DNA from 2 places in the Lederbergia graminis genome. Region 2 is predicted to be linked to the other one. Evidence: riboswitches for the same ligand, from Rfam matches in the RefSeq annotation. Region 2 holds a riboswitch; the other holds the start of a gene.
The links. Region 2 has a riboswitch for lysine ahead of ACFPM4_RS19005 (aspartate kinase). Riboswitches for the same ligand answer to the same signal wherever they lie in the genome.
Positions count from the first base shown of each region.

Region 1: another riboswitch for lysine. It lies ahead of ACFPM4_RS19590 (Na+/H+ antiporter NhaC family protein); the one in region 2 lies ahead of ACFPM4_RS19005 (aspartate kinase).

Region 1 is NZ_JBHSMC010000043.1:29,902-38,834, forward strand. It holds gene sufD (Fe-S cluster assembly protein SufD) at 1-142, shown strand, start outside; gene ACFPM4_RS19560 (cysteine desulfurase) at 142-1,371, shown strand; gene sufU (Fe-S cluster assembly sulfur transfer protein SufU) at 1,361-1,801, shown strand; gene sufB (Fe-S cluster assembly protein SufB) at 1,820-3,217, shown strand; gene ACFPM4_RS19575 (bifunctional metallophosphatase/5'-nucleotidase) at 3,354-4,706, shown strand; gene ACFPM4_RS19580 (YunC family protein) at 4,798-5,100, shown strand; gene yunB (sporulation protein YunB) at 5,182-5,946, shown strand; lysine riboswitch at 6,017-6,197, shown strand; gene ACFPM4_RS19590 (Na+/H+ antiporter NhaC family protein) at 6,325-7,890, shown strand.
Region 2 is NZ_JBHSMC010000029.1:193,750-202,682, reverse strand. It holds gene uvrC (excinuclease ABC subunit UvrC) at 1-1,495, shown strand, start outside; lysine riboswitch at 1,542-1,725, shown strand; gene ACFPM4_RS19005 (aspartate kinase) at 1,876-3,105, shown strand; gene ACFPM4_RS19000 (YslB family protein) at 3,510-3,962, opposite strand; gene ACFPM4_RS18995 (succinate dehydrogenase cytochrome b558 subunit) at 4,223-4,849, shown strand; gene sdhA (succinate dehydrogenase flavoprotein subunit) at 4,901-6,661, shown strand; gene sdhB (succinate dehydrogenase iron-sulfur subunit) at 6,664-7,431, shown strand; gene ACFPM4_RS18980 (helix-turn-helix domain-containing protein) at 7,792-8,016, shown strand; gene ACFPM4_RS18975 (M20 family metallopeptidase) at 8,117-8,933, shown strand, end outside.

The DNA.
Region 1 (8,933 bases), on a different contig from region 2:
TTATTTAATGAGCCGTGGTATTACGAAGGCAGAGGCAGAGCGCTTAATTATTCATGGTTTCTTATCACCAGTTGTAGAAAAACTACCAATTGAAGCTGTAAAAGATCAGTTAACAGCCATTATTGAAAGGAAAGTTCAATAATGAATGTTGCTGAGGTTCGCAAATTATTTCCTATTCTCGACCAAGAGGTGAACGGAAATCCGCTCGTTTATTTGGACAGCGCAGCGACCTCACAAAAGCCGTTACAAGTAATTGAGACTTTAGAGGAATATTATAAAGGCTACAATTCGAATGTGCATCGGGGTGTTCATACTCTTGGTACGAAAGCCACTGACAAATATGAAGATGCTCGTGATAAAGTACGTAAATTTATCAATGCAGCGTCAAGAGAAGAAATTATATTCACACGCGGTACTACTACCGCATTAAATACAGTCGCAGCGAGTTACGGAAGAGATAATCTTCAAGAAGGCGATGAAATTGTCATTACTTACATGGAACACCATAGTAATATTATTCCTTGGCAACAAGTTGCAAGGCAAACAGGAGCAATTCTAAAGTATATTCCTCTCCAACCAGATGGAACGATATCACTTGATGATGCTCGAGCTACAATCACCTCAAACACAAAAATAGTATCCATCATGCAAGTTTCCAATGTACTTGGTGTAATTAATCCGATTAAGGAAATTGCAGCTATTGCTCATGAAAATGGTGCAATCATAGTGGTGGATGGTGCTCAAAGTACTCCTCATATGAAAGTGGACGTGCGTGATTTAGATTGTGACTTCTTTGCATTTTCAGCACATAAAATGTGTGGTCCGACAGGAATTGGGGTTCTTTATGGTAAGAAAGAATTACTTGAAAACATGGAGCCAGTTGAATTTGGTGGTGAGATGATCGATTTTGTTGGTCTTCAAGAATCCACTTGGAAAGAGCTACCATGGAAATTCGAAGCAGGTACACCAATCATTGCAGGTGCAATTGGATTAGGGGCTGCAATTGACTTTTTAAATGAAGTTGGAATGGAAAATATTCTGGAACATGAACATAAACTAGCAGCATATGCATTGGAGAAAATGTCTGCTATTGAAGGTCTTACAATTTATGGACCACAAAAAACAGAACACCGTGCTGGAGTAGTTACTTTTAATTTAGAAGATGTACATCCACACGATGTAGCTACAGTAATAGATGCAGAAGGAATTGCGGTACGTGCTGGTCATCATTGTGCACAACCCTTGATGAAATGGCTAAACGTATCTGCAACTGCAAGAGCAAGTTTTTACTTGTATAACACGGAACAAGACGTTGATAAGCTTGTAGAAGGGCTTGTCAGAACAAAGGAGTATTTTACGAATGGCTTTTAATAACCTGGATACCCTCTACCGCCAAGTAATTATGGATCATTATAAAAACCCGCGCAACAAAGGCAGCCTTGCAGATGGCAGCTTGACAGTCGATATGAATAATCCGACATGTGGAGACCGGATCCATCTGACAATGAAGGTTGAGGATGGAAAGGTTACGGATGCGAAATTCGAAGGGGAAGGTTGCTCTATTTCTATGGCCTCTGCATCGATGATGACGCAGACTATTATTGGTCAGAACGTAGAACAAGCAATGAAACTTTCCCAAATCTTCTCCGAAATGATCCAAGGAAATGATTATGAACTTGATGATTCAGTTGACCTAGGTGATATTGAAGCGTTGCAAGGCGTTTCTAAATTTCCAGCTCGCATTAAGTGTGCAACACTTGCGTGGAAAGCAATGGAAAAAGGATTGGCTGAACAAAAATAGGAAATGGAGGAATGATCAATGGCTAAAAAGGCACCTGAAATCGGCGATTACAAATATGGATTTAGTGACAAAGACGTTTCCGTATTTCGTTCTGAACGTGGACTAACTCCAGAAATCGTTAAGGAAATTTCCAAAATGAAAGAAGAGCCACAATGGATGCTCGATTTCCGTCTTAAATCATTGGAGCAGTTTTACAAAATGCCAATGCCACAATGGGGTGGAGATTTAAATTCTCTTAACTTTGACGAAATTAGATACTATGTAAAACCATCTGAGCAAACAGAAAGAAGCTGGGATGAAGTACCGGAAGAAATAAAACAAACATTTGACAAGCTTGGGATTCCAGAAGCAGAACAAAAATACCTTGCTGGTGTTTCCGCTCAATATGAATCTGAAGTTGTGTATCATAATATGAAGCAAGACTTAGAAGATATGGGAATTGTTTTTAAAGATACAGATTCAGCGTTAAAGGAAAATGAAGATATTTTCCGCGAGCATTGGGCAACTGTAATCCCTCCTTCTGATAATAAATTTGCTGCATTAAACTCTGCAGTTTGGTCTGGTGGATCCTTTATTTATGTACCACCAGGTGTAAAAGTGGATACTCCGCTCCAAGCATATTTCCGTATTAACTCAGAAAACATGGGGCAATTTGAGAGAACACTTATTATCGTAGATGAAGGTGCATCTGTACACTATGTTGAAGGATGTACAGCACCAGTTTATACAACAAACTCCCTACACAGCGCTGTAGTAGAGATTATCATTAAAAAAGATGCATACTGCCGTTATACAACTATTCAAAACTGGGCAAATAACGTGTATAACCTTGTAACGAAGCGTGCAGTTTGTGAAGAACGCGCAACAATGGAATGGATTGATGGTAATATTGGTTCGAAATTGACAATGAAATATCCTGCTGTTTTCCTGAAAGGGGAAGGTGCACGTGGTATGACATTATCCATTGCGCTTGCTGGTAAAGGGCAACATCAGGATGCAGGTGCGAAAATGATGCATTTAGCACCAAATACTTCATCCTCTATTGTTTCTAAATCCATCTCCAAGCATGGTGGTAAAGTAACATACCGTGGTATTGTTCATTTCGGTCGTAAAGCAGATGGTGCACGCTCCAATATCGAGTGTGATACTTTGATTATGGATAATCAATCTACATCTGATACGATTCCATACAATGAGATCCTGAATGACAATATCTCATTGGAACACGAAGCGAAAGTTTCTAAAGTATCTGAAGAACAACTATTCTATTTAATGAGCCGTGGTGTTTCTGAACAAGAAGCAACAGAAATGATTGTAATGGGCTTCATTGAGCCATTTACAAAAGAACTTCCAATGGAATATGCGGTTGAAATGAATAGATTAATCAAATTCGAAATGGAAGGTAGTATCGGTTAATCGAACTACATCCATGGAACCTGTCAGGCAATATCTTGCTTGGCAGGTTTTTTATTTTCCTAGATGAAAATTCTTATGTAATTCGCTACAATGAAGAATATAAATATGTGCTCTAAGATATGGAAGTGTATTTATTATGATTGAAAAAATTCATATTTATCATACAAACGATCTCCATAGTCATTTTGAAAATTGGCCTCGAATTGAAGCATTTATTAAACAACGGAAGCAACAACATGAACTAGAGGGAGAAGAAGTATTTCTATTTGATATCGGTGATTTTTCCGACCGTTTTCATCCATATACCGAAGCGACGATGGGAAAGGGTAACACAAAATTATTAAACAATGCACAATATACGGCTGTTACAATTGGAAACAATGAAGGTATTACGATGCCGCATCAAGGGCTTGCATCATTGTATGAAGAAGCTAATTTTGATGTGATTGTTGCTAACTTATATTTACCTGAACAAAAACGGCCAGATTGGGTGTTGCCTTATCAGATTTACGAAACGAAAAAGGGCACTAGAATAGGAGTAACTGCTGTTACTACATATTATAAAAAATTATATGGATTACTTGGTTGGGAATTATCGGAACCCTTTACAGAATTAACGATGCAAATCAATGAGATGAAAGATAAAACAGATATGATAATTTTGTTATCTCACTTAGGAATACATGATGATGAAAAAATAGCTGAGCAATATCCAGAGATTGATTTAATCCTAGGTGCACATACACATCATTATTTTCTGGAAGGGAAGCAAACGGATAATGCCTTCATGGCTGCTGCGGGGAAGTATGGGCGTTATGTTGGGTATGTACAATTAGAGATTCAAAACAGGATACAAATGGAAGCAACTTTATATGAAACGGAGTTATTACCTTCAGTTCAAGATGAAGAGGAAAAAATACAATCCTTTCTTGATAAAGGAAAACAGCTGCTGAATGAAACAGTGACATATATGGATAATAGTCTATCGTTCTCTTGGAAAGAACCATCACCATTAGCTGAATTATTATGTGAAGCTCTCCATGAATGGTGTAATGCAGATTGTACTTTAATTAATTCCGGAGTTGTGTTAACCCCATTAAACAGTGGAAGAATTACAAAATATGATTTGCACCAGATGCTTCCTCATCCAATTAACCCGTGTATAGTTGAATTATCAGGTGCGGAGTTAAAAGAAATTCTTTTACATGCTGAAGATGAAAGTTGGTCCAAATTACCAGTTATTGGTCTCGGTTTTAGAGGATCTGTAATGGGAAACTTCGTTACTAAAGGCGTATTCATCGACAATAATGAGGTTTTTATGAATCAAAAACCGTTAGAGCCTGAGAACATGTATAAGCTAGCAACAACAGATATGTTCACATTCGGAAAATTTTTTCCAGAAATTCAACGTTCACAAATAAAGCAATATTTAATGCCAGAATTTCTTCGAGATATTATGGAATGGAAACTAAAACAAATGTCTATATAGTCAATAGTACAGTTTTAGTTTCAAGGGAAATCTACAGTAAACTATTATTCACCCTAGACATACTATATGGTATTGGAAGGAGTGAATGTAAATGGTAAATGTAGAACCAGTTATAATCGAAGGACATACGTTCATAGCAACAACTGTATTTTTACCAAAAACTACCTTGCTTACAATATCAAACGATAAAGGGTACATTATGTGTGGTGCACTTGATGTACATTTACTCAATACGAAACTTTTAGATCGACAAATTATATCGGGAAGAGCAGTCGGAGTCAAAACCATTGAACAACTTCTGGAGGCTCCACTTGAGTCAGTAACAGTAGCGGCTGAAAAATTAGGTATAAAAAAAGGTATGATTGGTAAAGAAGCATTATTAAAAATGATGTAAAAATGAAAAGATATATTTAAATAAAATTATCCTACCATCCCTCTTTCATGCATACATTTGCTTGTAAGGGAGGGATTTTTTTTGGCTGTATTTCGAGCTCGAAAGATACGCCGCGGCCCTTTGCCGTTTCGTTACGTATTACTACTAACTTTTGTGTTTTTTATTTTTTCTACAGCTTTAGGGCTCTGGATAGTGAATAAAGGGATGAAGCCCACATTACAAAGTTATGCAGAATCAACAACAAAGAAAATTGCACCAATGGTGATAGATAAAGCAGTGGCAGACGTTGTACCTAATGTGAAGGATATTAGAGAAATTGCTGAGATTGTCCCGAATGGATCTGGTGGTTCAGCCGTCATATTTAAAACAGATATAATTAATAAGGCACAGTCAGACCTTGCGAAAGCAATTCAGCAAAATATAAAATATGCAGAAACAGGTGATCTAGCAACATTGGAAACTGATTCTGCAATTAAGTTTGATTATGATAAAACAAGTAAAGAGGAAGGGATCGTATATTCCTTTCCTCTTGGACAGGCGACAAATAATGCTTTACTTGGAAACTTGGGTCCTAGAATCCCAATAAAGTTTACTGCAATTGGGAATGTGCGCACCAATGTAAAACCGGTTGTAGAATATCATCCTATCAATAATGCTTTTATTACAGTTATGATAGAAATAGAAGTGAACATTGAAATTATTATTCCTTTTGCGTCTGACATAGCTACTGTGCATCAAAAGGTCCCAATTGCGATAGGCTATTTTCCTGGGGAAGTACCGCAATTTTATAATGGAAATACAAGTTTAAGTCCATCTATACAATTGCCAACAGATTCCACTCCTTAGTATTTGCTTTAGAGTGTAATGCATGATATATTATATTAGAATAACAAATTGTATATTAACCTTATCAATCGGATGGGGTAGAGGCGCGAATGAAATGAGTAAGTTGTGTGAGGATGACAACAATGACCACAATGGAAAGGTTCATTTGCCGAAGCGAGTAATATTGTCAGCTATTTCTCGTTGGTGTTGCTTTGAATAAGAGTAACACTCTCGTATTTAGTATCTACTAAATATGGGGAGCTACAGATCACGATGGAGAACCATTACATTACAAGAGTAATGATAGATCTCTATCATTACTCTTTTTTATGTTTTTTTTCTGCCGTGACTGTTTATTCGTCCAACTTTGTTGCGACATTATACAGGAGGGTATTATCAATGGAAAACACTATATGGTCCATACTACCGCCTATTTTGGCAATAGTTATGGTTATATTAACAAAAAGAGTGCTACTGTCTCTCGGGACGGGAATTATTGCTTCAGCATTATTATTAGGGCAAGGGAGTATCAAAAACTCTGCAATTTATCTATGGGATGCAATTAAAGGAATTTTCATAGATGATGGTTCATTAAATACGTGGAATATTTATATTGTATTATTCTTATTTATCCTTGGAGTTATTACGGTCTTAATCAACATGGTTGGAGGAAGCCGTGCTTTTGGAGAATGGGCTATTACAAAAGTGAAAAATCGAAAAGGGGCTCAACTTTTAGCTGCGATTTTGAGCATTATCATTTTCATTGATGATTATTTTAACGCACTTGCAGTTGGACAAGTTGCTAGACCAATCACAGATAGACATCGTATATCACGAGCAAAGTTAGCATATATCATTGATTCTACATCCGCACCTATATGTGTTGTATCTCCAATTTCAAGTTGGGGTGCTTATATTATGGGGATATTAGCAACAGTTTTTGCAACGCATCAAATTACGGATATGTCTGTATTCACTGCTTTTATACAAATGATTCCAATGAATTTGTATGTTTGGACAACGTTAATATTTGTGTTTGTCATTGCTATTCTTAATGTTGATTTTGGTAGTATGAAAAAACATGAAGAGCGGACGATTGCTACAGGAATACCATATGACGAAAACAAAACAATACCAGGTGAAGTGCAAATCGACATTCCTGTAAGTGAAAAAGGTCGAGTGAGAGATTTGCTTTGGCCAATTATCGCTCTATTTATAGGTACAATAGGGGCGATCATTTGGAGTGGAATTCAAAATTCGGATGAGATTACGTTAATGAACATTTTTGGTAATGCCGATGTTGCGCTATCGCTTGTAATTGGTGGGATTATTAGTTTATTAGTAATCATCATGTTATTTTTCATTCAATCTAAAAAATATCAGACTGTGCAACCAAAGTTATTATCTACTGCTTTTGTTAGTGGTGTGAAATCGATGATGTCTGCAGTTTTAATATTATTTTTCGCCTGGGCTTTGATTACATTAATAGATTTATTGGGCACAGGAGTGTATCTAGGGAGCTTAGTTGAAAGCTCAAACTTACATGTTGGCTTCCTACCAGTAATTTTGTTTATTGGTGCTGCTGTAATGGCATTTGCAACAGGAACTTCTTGGGGAGCATTTGGAATATTATTACCTATAGCAAGTCAAATTATTATGGTTACAGACAGTTCTTTACTTTTACCGACACTAGCTGCTGTCTTAGCAGGTGCGGTCATGGGCGATCATTGTTCACCAATTTCTGATACAACAATTCTCTCGTCAACTGGCGCAGGTAGTAATTTAATGGATCATGTAATGACCCAACTACCGTATGCAATACTAACCGGACTAATCTCGGCAATGGGATATATTGTAATAGGGTTTACAAATAATACGTTATTAGGATTAGTTACAATTGCGATTTTGCTACTGTGTTCCGTATTAATTTTATGGAAAAGGAAAAATTTAAATACAATTAGATAAAGAAAACAATTTAACGAGCACTGGAAGAGAAGGAGAGAGCACGTACCGTCAGGTCACGTGCTCTCTTTACTTGTAAAATCTCTTACGAGGTCAAGATAGCGGGTTCTAACGTGCCTCTTCGCGTGGAAAATGGGAGAGGAGGGAACGTAGGCGGATACATCGTGCTCTGCTCGAGGAGAAAAAGAGTAGAGCGATCACGCTGGCTTGTTCAACGTGCCCACCTCGAGAAGAAAAAAGCTTGGAGTGGTCACGCAAGAGCGTCCATTGTGCCCACCTCAAGGAGAAAAAGCTTGGAGTGGTCACGCAAGAGCGTCCATCGTTCCCACCTCGAGAAGAAAAAGGTCAGAGCGGTCACGCAAGAGCGTCCATTGTGCCCTCCTTGAGAAGAAAAAGCTTAAAGCAGTCATGCAAGGTCGTTCATCGTGCCCGCCTTGAGAAGAAAAAGCTTAAAGCGGTCATGCAAGGTCGTTCATCGTGCCCGCCTTGAGAAGAAAAAGCTTAAAGCGGTCATGCAAGGTCGTTCATCGTGCCCGCCTTGAGAAGAAAAAGAGTAAAGCGGTCACGCAAGAGCGTTCATCGTGCCCGCCTTGAGAAGAAAAAGAGTAAAGCGGTCACGCAAGCTCGTTCATCGTGCCCGCCTCGAGGAGAAAAAGCTTAGAGCGGTCATGCAAGGTCGTTCAACGTGCCCTCCTTGAGAAGAAAAAGAGTAGAGCGGTCATGCGGGCTTGTTCAACGTGCCCGCCTCGAGAGGAAAAGATGAAAGGTGGTCACGCAAGAGCGTCCAACGTGCCCACTTTGAGGAGAAAAAGCTTGGAGTGGTCACGCAAGAGCGTTCATCGTGCCCGTCTCAGGAGGAAGAAGGTCAGAGCGGTCACGCAAGAGCGTCCATTGTGCCCACCTCAAGGAGAAAAAGCTTAAAGCGGTCACGCAAGCTTTTCCATCGTTCCCGCCTCAGGAGGAAGAAGGTCAGAGCGGTCACGCAAGAGCGTCCATTGTGCCCACCTCAAGGAGAAAAAGCTTGGAGCGGTCACGCAAGAGCATCC
Region 2 (8,933 bases):
GAAAGACGATAAAAGTTATCCATATATCAAGATAACGAATGAACGACATCCAAGGCTAATAATTACAAGAAAAGTCAAAAAGGATAAAGGTAAATATTTTGGACCGTATCCGAATGCTCTTGCCGCAAATGAAACAAAAAAACTACTTGATCGTTTATATCCACTAAGAAAATGCAATACCATGTGTGACCGAGTTTGTTTATATTATCATTTAGGTCAATGTTTAGCACCAAGTGTAAATGAAGTATCGGAAGAAACATATAAGCAAATGACGGATGAGATTACAAGATTTTTAAATTGTGGTCATACAGAGATTAAAGAGAACCTGCAGAAAAAAATGCTAGAAGCAGCAGAAAAGTTAGAATTTGAACGTGCAAAAGAATATCGAGATCAAATAGCAAACATCGAAACAACAATGGAAAAACAAACAATGATGTCTGCTGATTATACAAGCCGTGATGTTTTTGGTTATGCCTTAGATAAAGGTTGGATGTGCGTACAGGTTTTCTTCATTAGACAAGGAAAACTAATTGAACGAGATGTTTCATTATTTCCAGTTTATCGAGAGGAAGAGGAGGAATTTCTTACTTATTTGGGGCAGTTCTATTCACAATCAAATTATGTGAAGCCAAAAGAAATATTAATTCCTGAAAATGCTGATAAAGAATTAGCTGAACAATTATTGGATCTTAAAGTATTACAACCGAAAAAAGGTCAGAAAAAAGATTTAGTTAATTTAGCTATGAAAAATGCCAAAATTGCCTTAGATGAAAAATTCTCTCTCATTGAACGTGATGAAGATCGTACTATTAACGCAGTGGATAAATTAGGAGAGGCCATGGGGATTTATACTCCGCATCGTATTGAAGCATTCGATAACTCCAATATCCAAGGTACAGACCCTGTTTCCGCAATGGTAGTTTTTATTGATGGTAAACCTGAAAAACGAGAGTATCGTAAATATAAAATAAAGTCAGTGCAAGGACCAGATGATTATGAATCCATGCGTGAAGTTGTTAGAAGAAGATACACTAGGGTATTAAAGGAGAAGCTCCCATTACCTGACTTAATCTTAATAGATGGTGGTAAAGGTCAAATTGATGCTGCTAAGGAAATTATTGAGGATGAATTAGGGCTAACAGTACCAGTTGCTGGCCTTGCAAAAGATGAAAAACATCGCACTTCTCAATTGTTATTTGGTAATCCACTTGAGATTGTTCCGTTAGCAAGAAATAGCCAGGAATTTTATTTGTTACAAAGAATTCAAGATGAAGTCCACCGCTTTGCTATTACTTTTCATCGACAATTACGAGGGAAATCGGCTTTTCAATCAACACTTGATGAAATTAAAGGTATTGGACCTGTACGGAAGAAAAAGTTGCTACGCCATTTTGGTTCATTAAAGAAGATGAAGGAAGCGACAGTGGAGGAAATAGTTGAATTAGGAATTCCAAGCGATATTGCAACTACTCTAAAAGAAAATTTAGATAAATAGGTATTGTGTAATTAATTGCACAATGATATAATAAGTGCAATTTCATAGAAAAGATAGAGGTGCAAATCATCAATAGTAAGTATTTGGAGAAGGATGGGCTTCCATGATAAATACTGAAAGGGACGATTTGCCGAAGTGAAGGAAAACCCATAATATTCTTCGCTGGTCCTGGGTTTAAGAAATGCAGGATTGTCATAACGATTTCTACGTTATGGAGAGCTATCTCATGTTGTGATATATTTATCTATATGTGCGTTTCACAAGCAATGAGAATACTCTCATTGCTTTTTTATTTTAAATGCAGAATGTCCAAAAAAAGTCTGAATTGGCCGTTCGATATGTTAAGGTGAAAACTACTATCATGGAAAGAAGGCAAGGTAATGGGTACGATTGTAATCAAGTTTGGCGGCACTTCTGTCGCAACTACGGAAAAAATTCAACATGTTGCTAAGCGAATTATCGACTTAAAAAATTCTGGGAAAAATGTTGTAGTTGTTGTGTCTGCTATGGGAAAAACAACAGATCATCTATTACAACTAGCTGGTGAAATTACAGAAACACCTGCAAAAAGAGAGATGGACATGCTTCTAACAACTGGAGAGCAAGTAACCATTTCACTACTGTCTATGGCACTTATTGAAAAAGGTGTACCAGCAGTTTCGTTAACAGGTTGGCAAGCTGGGATTATAACGGAAAGTGTCCATTCAAATGCTCGGATACTCGATATAAAGACAAATCGTTTGGATGAATTATTACAAGAAGGCAAAGTAGTAGTAGCTGCAGGATTCCAAGGAATTACTGAATCAGGAGAAATAACTACGCTTGGAAGAGGTGGCTCAGATACAACTGCTGTTGCAATAGCAGCTGCACTAAATGCGGAGAAATGTTTAATTTGTACGGATGTAACAGGAGTATTCACTTCAGACCCACGATATGTGGAAGGAGCAAGAAAGCTTTCAGCTATCTCTTATGATGAAATGCTGGAATTGGCAAACCTTGGCGCAGGAGTATTACACCCACGAGCAGTGGAATTTGCTAAAAACTATAATGTTTCACTAGAAGTTAGATCAAGCACAGAAAATGAAGATGGCACAGTTATTGAGGAGGAAGTTTCAATGGAAAATAATTTAGTAGTTAGAGGAGTAGCGTTTGAAAAGGATATTACAAGACTTACAATTTTTGGATTAAGCAATCAATTAACTGGGCTATCATCAGTGTTTACTGTTTTAGCAGAAAATCATATTGATGTAGATATTATTATCCAAAGTCAAACAGATACAAATACAACAAACCTATCGTTCTCTATCAAAAATAAAGATCGTAAAGAGGCTGTGAATGTTCTTGAAAGCCAAAAAGAGACAATTGGATTTGAACATATTGAATATGAAGCTGGACTAGCGAAAGTATCAATCGTAGGAGCGGGAATGGTATCTAACCCTGGAGTGGCTGCGCAAATGTTTAATATTTTAGCAGAGAAAAATATCCAAATTAAGATGGTTAGTACATCTGAAATTAAGGTTTCAGCAGTTATTGAAGAAGATAAAATGGAAGAAGCAGCTAATATTCTCCATGATGAATTCAAGCTATCTGTAGGGCAAGAAGTTCGATAATTGAAATGAAAGAAGTAGATGGGATAGAATTATTTATATGAGTTGTAATTCCTAATAAATATTAGTGTAACTATACCGCTGGTGAAATACACTTTGCTTTCCACGGGCTTAGAAAAGCGAAATGTGCTTGCTAATCGCACAAGATTGGTCTCACCGAGGCCCTTGCTCCGCTGGAGTCTACGTGTATTTCCTCAGCTGGTAAGTTTGCATTCTTAGTAGATTACGCTTCTAAAAAGTTTACTTAATGCGACTACCGTGAGAATTGTTTGTAGAAGAAAACATTAGAAGGACTACTAGCCGATTTTAAACCTATAGAAAAAAAGCCAACTAGCTTGAAAACAACTCAAGTTATAGTTTGGCTTTTAAATAATATCTACAATTTTTTGTTATAGTCATGAATAATATTATAAAACCTCATCGTGTTTGTCCCAGCGAACTGTTATTAGGACAATGTTTTTCTTTAATATGGTTTCGGCATGTGCTTCTGTTACGACATGTTTTTGTTTTTCAATTTGTTCAGCAATAAATCCTGCTTCGAGCTGGAAAGTAGCATCTTGGTTCATGTGTAATCGTCTTTCTACGATTGGACCACTTAGTTCTAGTTTCATTTCATTTTTGTTTTCATCTATTACATTTAGTTGACCCCATGCAGCTTCTTGGAAAAAGGAAGAGATTTCCTGTATGGTTAGCAGTGGAAAATTACGTGCTAAGTTTTTTCCTGCCCAATAAGAGATTTCTGCTGTATCCTTACCGAGAAGGCTGGGAATTAAAATATCTCGTAACAATTCATATCCAAAAACGGGTATGGACTCTTTTCCATCCTGTTGTTGTTCTTGATTAAATGAAGTAGATTTCACTCTATTCCCCTCTTTCTATATACATATTATATACTAAAATGGAACAGTTTTTTATATTTTTTATGAGAAAAGATTGAAAGTATATAGAATAAAATAGGAAACGGAAAATGAAAACGTTGCCTTGACGCTTTTCGTGGGGGGGAGTAGAATAAAGATGACACAGAATTGTATAGAACATTTTGTGTAATTGGACATGTCGAAATTTATAAGAGAATCATGTCTGAAAATGCAGACGCTTAACTACTAAGGGGGGGAACTTTATGGCAGGGAAAAATGAATTTTATTGGCGTAGGCTGCACTCGTTACTAGGAGTAATTCCTGTAGGATTATTTTTAGTACAGCACTTAGTTATTAATCATTTCGCTACACGTGGCGAAGAAGCATTTAACAAAGCATCTGACTTTATGGGTAATTTACCATTCGTTCATATTCTTGAGTGGGTTGTTATTTACATACCGTTATTGTTTCATGCCATTTTGGGAATTTATATTGCCTTCACGGCTAATAACAATCCTGTAAAATTAAGCTTTTTTCGTAACTGGTTGTTTACGATTCAAAGAATTACAGGAATCATATTAGTATTCTTCATTGCCTGGCATGTATACCAAACAAGAATTCAAAAAGCTTTAGGTGCTGAAGTAAACTTTGAAATGATGGAGAACATTTTAACTAATCCAGTAATGCTAATACTCTATTTAGCTGGTATTCTAGCAGCTACTTTCCATTTATCCAATGGATTATGGTCCTTCCTAGTTCGCTGGGGAATTACGCAATCACCTAAATCTCAGCGCATTTCTTCCTGGATTATGACAGGTGTATTTATTGTAGTTTCTATCATTGGGGTAAGAGCAGCATTAGCATTTGTTTATCCAAATCTATTCGTATAAGCATTCGATCTAGTGAGAGAACAACAGAGAAAAAAAGGAGTGAGTCGCACGATGAGTAATAATAAAATCATCGTGGTCGGCGGGGGATTGGCCGGCTTGATGGCAACAATCAAAATTGCAGAAGAAGGTAAACAAGTTGATCTCTTTTCACTTGTACCTGTAAAAAGATCACACTCAGTATGTGCACAAGGTGGTATTAATGGTGCAGTAAATACGAAGGGTGAAGGCGATTCACCTTATATACATTTCGATGATACGGTTTATGGTGGAGATTTCTTAGCAAATCAACCACCAGTTAAAGCGATGTGTGAGGCAGCTCCAGAAATTATTAATTTATTTGATCGTATGGGTGTAATGTTTAATAGAACACCAGAAGGTCTGTTGGATTTCCGTAGATTCGGAGGAACTCAACATCACCGTACAGCATTTGCTGGTGCGACTACCGGCCAACAATTACTATATGCTCTTGATGAGCAAGTTCGTCGTCATGAAGTAGCAGGTTTAGTAAATAAATATGAAGGCTGGGATTTCTTAGGTATTATTAAAGATGATGAAGGCGTTTGCCGTGGTGTCGTTGCTCAAAATATGACAACAATGGAAATTCAATCATTCCCTGCAGATGCAGTCATTATGGCAACTGGTGGACCTGGAATCATTTTTGGGAAATCGACTAACTCAGTTATTAATACTGGGTCAGCAGCTTCCATCGTTTACCAACAAGGAGCTACTTATGCTAACGGAGAGTTTATTCAAATTCACCCTACAGCTATCCCAGGAGATGATAAACTACGTCTAATGAGTGAATCAGCTCGTGGTGAAGGTGGTCGTATTTGGACATATAAAGACGGAAAACCATGGTATTTCCTAGAAGAAAAATATCCTGCATATGGAAACTTAGTACCACGTGATATTGCTACACGTGAAATCTTCCACGTATGTGTAGATTTAAAACTTGGAATTAATGGAGAAAACATGGTTTATTTGGACCTTTCTCATAAAGATCCACATGAACTGGATGTTAAACTTGGTGGAATTATTGAGATTTATGAGAAATTTACTGGTGACGATCCACGTAAAGTTCCGATGAAAATCTTCCCTGCAGTTCACTATTCGATGGGTGGTTTATGGGTTGATTATAATCAACATACAAACATACCTGGATTATTTGCTGCTGGTGAATGTGATTATTCTCAACATGGTGCGAATCGACTTGGAGCAAATTCCTTACTATCAGCTGTGTATGGTGGTATGGTTGCTGGTCCAGAGGCCGTTAAATATATCAGTGGCTTAGATAAGAGTGTAGATTCTTTACCATCTTCCGTTTTCGAACAAGCAGTGAAACACGAACAAGATAAATGGGAAGATATTATGACAATGGATGGAACTGAAAATGCATATGTCATTCATAAGGAATTAGGTGAATGGATGACAAATAATGTGACGGTTGTTCGTTACAACGACAAGCTAAAAGAAACAGATAATAAGATTCTTGAATTAATGGAACGTTGGAAAAACATTAATATTAATGATACAAACAACTGGAGTAATCAGGGTGCACTATTTACTAGACAATTATGGAATATGCTACAGTTAGCGCGTGTAATTACAATTGGAGCATTAAACCGTAATGAAAGTAGAGGAGCACACTATAAGCCAGAATTCCCTAATCGTAATGATGAGGAATGGCTAAAAACAACAATGGCAAATTATAATCCTAATACGGACTCACCAGAATTCAGTTATGAAGAAGTTGATGTTTCACTAATTAAGCCTCGTGAGCGGAACTATGCAAAACAGAAAGAGGTGAAGTGAGAATGAGCACAAATAAAAAAGTTACATTTATTATTACTCGTCAAGATAATCCTGAATCACAACCTTATGAGGAAAAATTCATTCTCGACTACCGTCCAAATATGAACGTTATTTCTGCATTGATGGAGATTCGTCGTAATCCTGTTAACGCAGAAGGGAAGAAAACAACTCCTGTTAATTGGGATATGAACTGTTTAGAAGAAGTGTGTGGGGCTTGTTCCATGGTTATTAATGGTACTCCAAGACAATCATGTACAGCTCTTATAGATCAACTTGAACAACCAATTCGTTTAGCACCTATGAATACATTCCCTGTTGTTCGTGATTTAATCGTGGATCGCAGTAGAATGTTTGACTCATTGAAACGAATTAAAGCATGGATTCCGATTGACGGTACTTACGATTTAGGGCCAGGACCTAGAATGCCAGAAAGAAAACGTCAATGGGCTTATGAGCTTTCAAAATGTATGACATGTGGCGTTTGCTTAGAAGCATGTCCTAACGTTAATAGTAAATCAAACTTTATTGGACCGGCATTTTTGTCGTTAGTTCGTCTTTATAATGCACACCCAACTGGAGCGATGAATAAGGATGAACGTTTGGAAGCTTTAATGGATGACGGAGGAATTTCTAACTGTGGTAACTCACAAAACTGTGTAGAAGTTTGTCCGAAGGGAATTCCATTAACCACTTCCATCGCAGCAATGAATCGTGCTACAAATATTCAAATGTTCAAGAACTTCTTTGGTAGCGACACAATGGTTGAATAATAGTTCGTTAGTTAAGAAAGGATATCCATTTTTGGATATCCTTTTTTTTTATGAAAGCATAGGAACCTCTTTATTAGTATTGCATTATACTGTAGTAAGGGAAAATGGGACTATTCGTTCTTTGCCAGAGGGAGATATAGTTTAGAGTAATGAGACGTGAAGTCCACTGTGGACGGGAGAAATATGTGGAAAGCTGAATTTATAGTAGATGTGGAAAAAAATCGGTCTTTTCCGCCTAATTGGCTATTTCTTGCCTTCATGATGTCACTCACATTATTTACCTCACATATGATAAGGTGACAATCAAAAATACCCATCCCCGCGGTTTAAAGCTGGCGAAGGCAAGGAGGGTTATCATAGTTGAAGGAGAATGAATTCACACACAAACCGCTGCTTACAAAAAGAGAAAAAGAAGTCTTTGAACTGTTAGTGCAGGACAAAACAACAAAAGAAATAGCAAATGATCTTTTTATTAGCGAGAAAACAGTTCGAAACCATATATCCAACGCCATGCAAAAGCTCGGAGTAAAGGGAAGATCCCAAGCTGTTGTAGAACTTTTACGCATGGGAGAACTAAAGCTATAATACACAAAACCGGTCCAATTTTTGGCCGGTTTTGTCCATAAAAAGGAAAAAATCATTTAAATTTGTACATAAAAACCATTTATTACATGGAGATGTTCAAATGAAAAATTATATAGAAGAGCACTCAAATGCTATGTTGAACTTAATTGAAGAGTTAGTCAATATTGACAGTGGGACTTATGATAAAGACGGTGTGGACAAAGTAGGTAATGTTTTAATCGAGGAATATATGAAATTGGATTTTCATATTGATCGATATAGTGAGAAGATGTATGGCGATAATTTAGTAATCCGCCATAAGGATGCCGTTGAACCAGAAATTCTTATCATTGCACATTTAGATACGGTATTTAGTAAAGGTACAGCAATAAAGCGTCCTTTTAGACAGGAAAATAATTATGCTTATGGTCCAGGAATAATCGATATGAAATCCAGTCATGTTTGTACACTTTTTGCATTAAAAGCATTAATAGCATGCAATAGTAAAGGATATAAGAATATCGAATTAATTTTGAACACTGACGAGGAAATAGGTTCAGTATGTTCTAGAAGATTAATAGAAAAAGTGGCAAGGACTAAAAAATTTGCATTGATCATGGAACCAACGTTTTCTGGAGCAGTTGTAACTGCTCGAAAAGGTGGCGGAAAATATCATTTGAAGATTAAGGGTAAATCTGCTCATGCTGGTATCGAACCGGATCAAGGGATAAGTGCAATTGAAGAACTGGGACATAAGATTTTAAAGCTTCATCGACTAACTAATTATTCTAAAGGCATTAGTGTAAATGTTGGACTAGTAAGTGGTGGGACATCGATTAACACGATTGCTCCTTACGCAGAAGCGTCTATCGATGTACGAGTTGAAACAATGGAACAAGCTACTTTTATTGAAGATGAAATTAAAAGAATTTGCAGTA